One region of the Rhodococcus sp. NPDC003318 genome, then DNA from elsewhere that is predicted to be linked to it. Evidence: riboswitches for the same ligand, from Rfam matches in the RefSeq annotation. Region 1 holds a riboswitch; the other holds the start of a gene.
The links. A riboswitch is a leader RNA that binds a small molecule or an ion and turns the genes downstream of it on or off. The one in region 1 is predicted to bind S-adenosylmethionine.
Positions count from the first base shown of each region.

Region 2: it holds a riboswitch for S-adenosylmethionine, as region 1 does, so the genes downstream of both, ACFYVR_RS08055 (putative leader peptide) here and ACFYVR_RS10690 (bifunctional o-acetylhomoserine/o-acetylserine sulfhydrylase) in region 1, are expected to answer to the same signal.

Region 1 covers NZ_JBIAOU010000004.1:266,523-269,725, reverse strand. Annotated here, with positions in the region: gene ACFYVR_RS10695 (TIR domain-containing protein) at 1-1,647, opposite strand, end outside; SAM riboswitch class IV at 1,823-1,936, shown strand; gene ACFYVR_RS10690 (bifunctional o-acetylhomoserine/o-acetylserine sulfhydrylase) at 2,067-3,203, shown strand, end outside.
Region 2 covers NZ_JBIAOU010000003.1:144,168-147,370, reverse strand. Annotated here, with positions in the region: gene ACFYVR_RS08065 (ABC transporter permease) at 1-207, opposite strand, end outside; gene ACFYVR_RS08060 (ABC transporter substrate-binding protein) at 211-1,851, opposite strand; gene ACFYVR_RS08055 (putative leader peptide) at 1,960-2,025, opposite strand; SAM riboswitch class I at 2,051-2,145, opposite strand; gene ACFYVR_RS08050 (NADH:flavin oxidoreductase/NADH oxidase) at 2,322-3,203, shown strand, end outside.

The DNA of each region.
Region 1 (3,203 bases):
CACCACGACCTCGCCGTTCCGCTCGCCCTTGACCAGCAGGCGTCGGGCGACGAACGCGTCGATCAGCGCACGACTGTCCGAGGGCAGATCCGACCAGCGGGCGACACGTCGCAGGGGCTGGTCGTTGTCCGGGTTGACAGTGGCCAGCCAGGGGATGAACGCCGCCTTCAGCCGCTCGAGCTGCCGCGCCCGTTCGTCGGGGTCGCGGGCGAGCAGTGCGTCGATCTCGGTCTGCACGACCTGCCGCATCCCGCCCATCGCCTCGTATTCGGCCACGGTGAGGTCGCCGTCTCCCCCGTAGTCCCGGTAGAGCCGCGACAGGGTCAGTGCCAGCAGCGGCAGGGTGTCCGCACCGTGGGTGGACTCGTCGAGCAGCCGGTCGACCAGTTCCGGCTCGACGGTGAGCGGCCGGCCGGCCTCGGTCGCCCTGTCGGCGGGCCCGACGACGACCTCCTTGAACTGGGTCGGGGGCATCGGTTTGAGGTCGTCGAACACGACCGACCCGAGCGCCGCCAGTTCGGGGGCCGTCTGCAGCGGCTCGTAGCAGTCCGAGCGAATCGCGAAGACCACGAGCATCGGCAGCGCCGCGCCGGTGCCGGTGCCGGTGTCCAGCAGTCGCGCGAGCAGGGCGAGGAGTTGCGCTGCCTCCGGACCTGATTCCGCGCCGAAGAACTCCTCGGCCTGATCCACGGGCAGCACGAGCGTCGGCGGCGGCATCCCGACCGGAACGTCGACCAGCCTGCCGAGCGCCGCGTCCTGCGCCTCGTGCAGCCACTGCGCGAGCCGCTCGCCCTCGTCGAGGCAGGCCGCCTTGATCTCACCCAACGTCGGCCGGGTCAGGCCGAGCCGGGTGCGCAGCGCGTGGACCGCGTCCGCGAGTCCGCCGTCACCGGTCAGTGGTCGTCGCCCGGGCCGGACGACGTCGAGCGGTAGGAAATGCCGGTCGTCACGAGCGAGTCGCGGCAACAGGCCCGCTCGGAGGAACGACGACTTCCCGGCCCCCGACGGGCCGAGGATCACGAAGAGGGTGTCGGCGCCCGAGGTGCGCATGCCGCGGAGCGCTCCGAGACTGCGCACGAGTTGCGCGTCCCGGCCGAAGTACACGGCCGCATCGACCTCGTCGAGCGGCTCCCACCCGCGATAGGGCGCCCGGCCCGGGTCGCCCGGCGGCGGCCACGGGAAGCCACCCGCACCGACCCCGGCCCGCACCAGCCCGTCGTAGAGCCGCTCCAGCCCCTCGGTCAGGAACACGACGGGTTCCGGTTCGCCGGCGATCGTGATCGCGGTGGTCGGCCCCTCCCCGAACAGGTCGCAACGCTGCCACTCCGCGGTGATCTCGCGTCCGACGCGTGGTTCCAGTCGCGCGCAGAAGATCGGCTTGTTCAGGTTCTCCGAGGTCCGGTACTCGGCCTGGCATTCGCGGGAGTCGTCCCAGTGCCGGGAGAGCAGGCAGATCACTGCTTCACAGCGCGCGTTGGCCCGCGTCAGCGCGTCCTTCCAGCGCACGCCGACGGGGATGCCGGTGTGACGGTCCAGGTCGAGGAAGATCTCGTCCGCCAGTCCGGGGTCCTTCTCGACCAGCCAGTGTTTGAGCGCGATCGCCTGCCGGTTGTCACGGCTGGAATGACTGAGGAACACGCGCGACATTGCGGATCACCACTGGGCACTCGGGAACGGGTCGCTGTCAGTCCACGGTGACGCGTCCGGGTTGCCGCGTCACGAGTAGTCCGCTACCCGGAAATCGGCAGCGCCCTCCGGCGCAGCAGTTCGGGTCGAGTCCCGGCTGTCGACGACGCCACCCGAGCCGCTAAGATCCCTGGCAGGTCATGAGTGCCAGCGCCAAGCCCCGGCTCGCTGGTCGGCAACCCTCCATCCGCGGTGGGGTGCCCCGGGTGATGACCTGGTCCTCCGGGCAGTCGGAGGACAAGCGCGGGTCCGCTGGGACGGACCCACAACCGGGCCACGACCCACCGGAGGTTCACCATGTGTTGTTGTCGCAGATAGGCCCCAGCAGCCCCGGGCGCCGCTGCGCCCTCTCCCCCGCATTCCTGGAGTAGAGACAACCCATGAGCGAGAACATTCCTGTCGATCCGACCGTCAACTGGACCTTCGAGACCAAGCAGATCCACGCCGGCCAGACGTCGGACGCCACCACCAAGGCGCGTGCACTGCCGATCTACCAGACGACGTCGTACACCTTCGACAACACCGATCACGCCGCCGCGCTGTTCGGTCTCGCCGAGCCCGGCAACATCTACACCCGCATCATGAACCCGACGCAGGACGCGGTCGAGCAGCGGATCACCGCGCTCGAGGGTGGCGTGGCGTCGCTGCTGCTGTCGTCCGGTCAGGCGGCGTCGACGTTCGCGCTCCTGAACATCGCGAGCGCGGGCTCCCACGTGGTGTCGAGCCCGAGCCTGTACGGCGGCACCTACAACCTCTTCCACTACAGCCTGCCGAAGCTGGGCATCGAGGTGTCGTTCGTCGACGACCCGGACGATCTCGAGCAGTGGCGCGCCGCCGTCCGCCCGAACACCGTCGCGTTCTACGGCGAATCGATCTCCAATCCCCGCAACGACGTCCTCGACATCCCCGGCATCTCCGAGGTGGCCCACGCGGCCGGGATCCCGCTGATCGTCGACAACACCGTCGCCACCCCGTACCTGCTCCGCCCGCTCGAGCACGGCGCGGACATCGTGGTGCACTCGGCGACGAAGTACCTCGGCGGCCACGGCACCGCGATCGCCGGTGTCATCGTCGACGGCGGCACCTTCGACTGGACGCAGGGCAGGCACCCCGGCTTCACCACCCCGGACCCCAGCTACCACGGCGTGGTGTTCGCGGACCTCGGTGCGCCGGCGTACGCGCTCAAGGCGCGTGTTCAGCTGCTGCGCGACCTCGGGTCGGCGGTGTCCCCGTTCAACGCGTTCCTGATCAGCCAGGGCATCGAGACGCTGAGCCTGCGGGTGGAGCGGCACGTGCAGAACGCGCAGCGGGTCGCGGAGTTCCTGCAGGGCCGGGACGAGGTCACCTCGGTCGCCTACGCCGGTCTGCCCAGCTCCCCCTGGTACGAGCGGGCTCAGAAGCTCGCCCCGAAGGGCGCGGGCGCGATCGTCGCGTTCGAGCTGGCCGGGGGCATCGAGGCGGGCAAGAAGTTCGTCGACGCGCTCACCCTGCACAGCCACGTCGCTAACATCGGGGAC
Region 2 (3,203 bases), on a different contig from region 1:
CACCCACACCGGCTGATCCAGTCCGTACCGGGCCTGCAGCTGCTCGACCGCGGCCTGGTCGATCGTGGCTCCGCTGTTGACGGCCGAGTCGACGGCGATGCTGACCGGATCGGACGGCAGCAGGAACAGGACGACGAACGAGATAGTGAACGCCGCCCACAGCACGCCGAGCGCCTGCAGGATGCGCGATCCGAGGTAACGAGTCATCGGTTACTCGCTGAGCCAGGTGTCGAAGAACTGCAGACGAGCCGACGCCTCGAACTTCAAGTCCTGCACGGAGCTCGCGGCGCCGATGGCCTGGGAGAGCTCCACCGTCGGCAGGAACAGGCCGTTGTCCAGAATGAGGTTCTGAGCCTGGTCTAGCAGCGCACCGCGCGCAGCGGGATCCGTCGTCCGCAGCTGGTCGGCGAGCGCCTTGTCCAGATCCGGGATCGGACCACGGTTGTTCAGGTTGCGCCCGTCGATCCCGAACGAGGTCCGCAGGATGTCACCGTCGGCCCGAGTGCTGTTGTAGTACACGGCGTCGTAGTTCTTGTCCGACATCCGGGCCGTGAACTCGGCGTTCGACACGAGCGCGAGTTTCAGGTCGACACCGACCTCCCGCAGTTCCTGCTGGACGAGTTCGAGAATCGCCTGGTTGCCGGCGAACACGGCACTGAAGGTGACGGTGAAGCTCAGTGGCTGACCGGCCTTGGTCCGGATGCCGTCCGGACCCGGCACCCAACCGGCGTCGTCGAGGATCTTCTTCGCGGCGTCCGGGTCGTAGGTGACGTCCGCGAGCGGGGTGTAGTCGGGGGTGCGGGACGCGAGCGTCCCGGTGGCGGGCCGGAAGTCGGGGCCGAGCACCGTGTCGACCAGCTCCTGCCTGTTGATCGCCGGGATCACCGCGGCGCGCACGGCCGGGTCGGCGAGGACGCCGCGTGCGACGTTGGGCTGGAATCCGAACGGAATGCCGGGGTTCGGTGTGGTGAGGATACGGCCGCCTGCACCCTCGATCTGCGGTGCGTCCTGCGGCAGCGCGTCGGAGACCGCGTCCAGCTGACCGGACGCGAGAGAACCGCTGCGGACACCGGATTCGGGGACGATGGTGAATTCGATCCTGTCGAGGTAGGCCTCGCCGTCGTGCGCGAACACGTCGGAGCCCCACGCGTAGCCGGCGCGTTTGACGAGGGTCGCCGACTTGTCCTGGACGTAGCTCTCGTAGACGAACGGGCCGGTGCCGGCGAGGTCGCCCGCGCACCGCTGCTCCGCGGACTTCACGACGTCCTTGTCGGAGAGGAATCCGAGCTGGAGGGTGGAGGTGGCTTGCAGGAACTGGGAATTCGGTGCCGAGAACCCGATCTGCACGGTGCGCGGGTCGATGACGGTGGTGCCGGTGTAGCCGGACAGGTAGCTGCCGGCGAGCGCGGCCTTCGCCGGGGTCAGGGTGGTCAGGACGGCGTCGAAGTTCTTCTTCACGGAGTCGGCGGTGAAGGCGGTGCCGTCACTGAACGTCACCCCGTCGCGGAGGTGGAACGTGAACGACGTGGCGTCGGCGTTGACATCCCAGCTCTCGGCGAGCCACGGCTTCAGTTCACCGGTCTCGGGATCCTGGTCGGTGAGCGAGTCCACGATCTGCCGTGCCACGTAAATGGTCTGGTTGGAACCGGACTGGGCCGGGTCCGCGCACGTCGGGGCCTGGGACAGGCCGTAACGCAGGGTGCCGCCGGCCTGCGGAGTGCCGGCCTCCGACGACGTGTCGGACGTGCCCTCCGAGCCGCAGGCGGCCAGTCCGGCGGCCAGGGTCGCGGACGCGACGGCCGCGAGCGCTGCGCGGCGCCGCGACGCGGAGGAAGTAGACGAAAAGAACACCGGGGCTCCATGATCTCGACATGGCACCGGCAGCACCACTGGTGCTGCCGGTGCCGACAAAAGAAGAGGGGGGCGAAAGGAAATGGCCCGGCCTGTGGCCTGGACCGGTCAGCGCCGACAGAGGCCGGCGGAAACGCGACACAGGTCGACATGCAACCGCGCCCACGCGGTCACGAAGCCTTCAGCGGTCACGCACACTCCTCCATCGTTCCCGGCGGTAGCACCCGCACCCGCTTGGGCAGGGGGTTGCTGCGACGTCATCGAGCCGGGTCTCTCGGTCGCTCTGGATGGTCGTCGCCGACGTTAGTGCCCGCACCGCCCGCGACCCACCCTTTCCTTCATCACGATCGGAACCCTTCCCCCGGGTGCCGCAGTGGTCACTAGGCTCGGGTGATCCATGCCCGCGCCGCTCGGAGCACCGCGCGCAGCCGGGCCGCCCCTTCCCCGTACCCCACCGCGAGGCGCCACACATGACCATCCGGGTCGAATCCACGGTCGACACAACCCGATCCGCACGACACCTGTTCGAACCGTTGACCCTGCGTGACGTCACCTTCACGAACCGCATCTGGCTTTCTCCGATGTGTCAGTACTCGGCGGTCGACGGCGTCCCCGGCGACTGGCACCTCACCCACCTGGGTGCACGAGCAGCCGGCGGGTTCGGGCTGGTCGTCGCCGAGGCCACCGCGGTGACGCCGAACGGGCGGATCAGCCCGCAGGACACCGGGCTGTGGAACGACGAGCACACCCGCGCGTGGTCCCGGATCGTCGAATTCGTCCACGGCCGCGGCACCCGCGCCGGCATCCAACTCACCCACGCGGGACGCAAGGCATCCATCCACCGGCCCTGGGACGCCGCGCAGGGCAGTATCCCCGAAGCCGACGGCGGCTGGCCGGGGGTCGGCCCGGACGCGTCGCCCTTCCCCGGACTCGCGGCGCCCCGCGCACTGACCACCGGCGAGATCGCCGGAATCGTGGGCGCATTCGGCGAGTCCGCTCGCCGAGCCGACCAGGCCGGGTTCGACCTGCTCGAGATCCAGGCCGCGCACGGTTTCCTCATCCACTCGTTCCTGTCCCCACTGAGCAATCCCCGCACCGACATCTACGGTGGGTCCGCCGAGGGACGCGTCCGGCTGCTCGCGTCGATCGTCGAGGCGGTCCGGGTGTGGTGGCCCGCGAGCAAGCCGCTGTCGGTCCGTTTCTCCGCGACCGACTGGCTCGACGGCGGACTGACCCCCTCCGACATCGTCGCGATCGCCGAGCGGATCGTTCCGCTCGGCGTCGACCTGATCGACGTGTCCAGCGGCGGCCTGCTGCCCGCGGACATTCCGCTCGAACCGGGCTACCAGGTG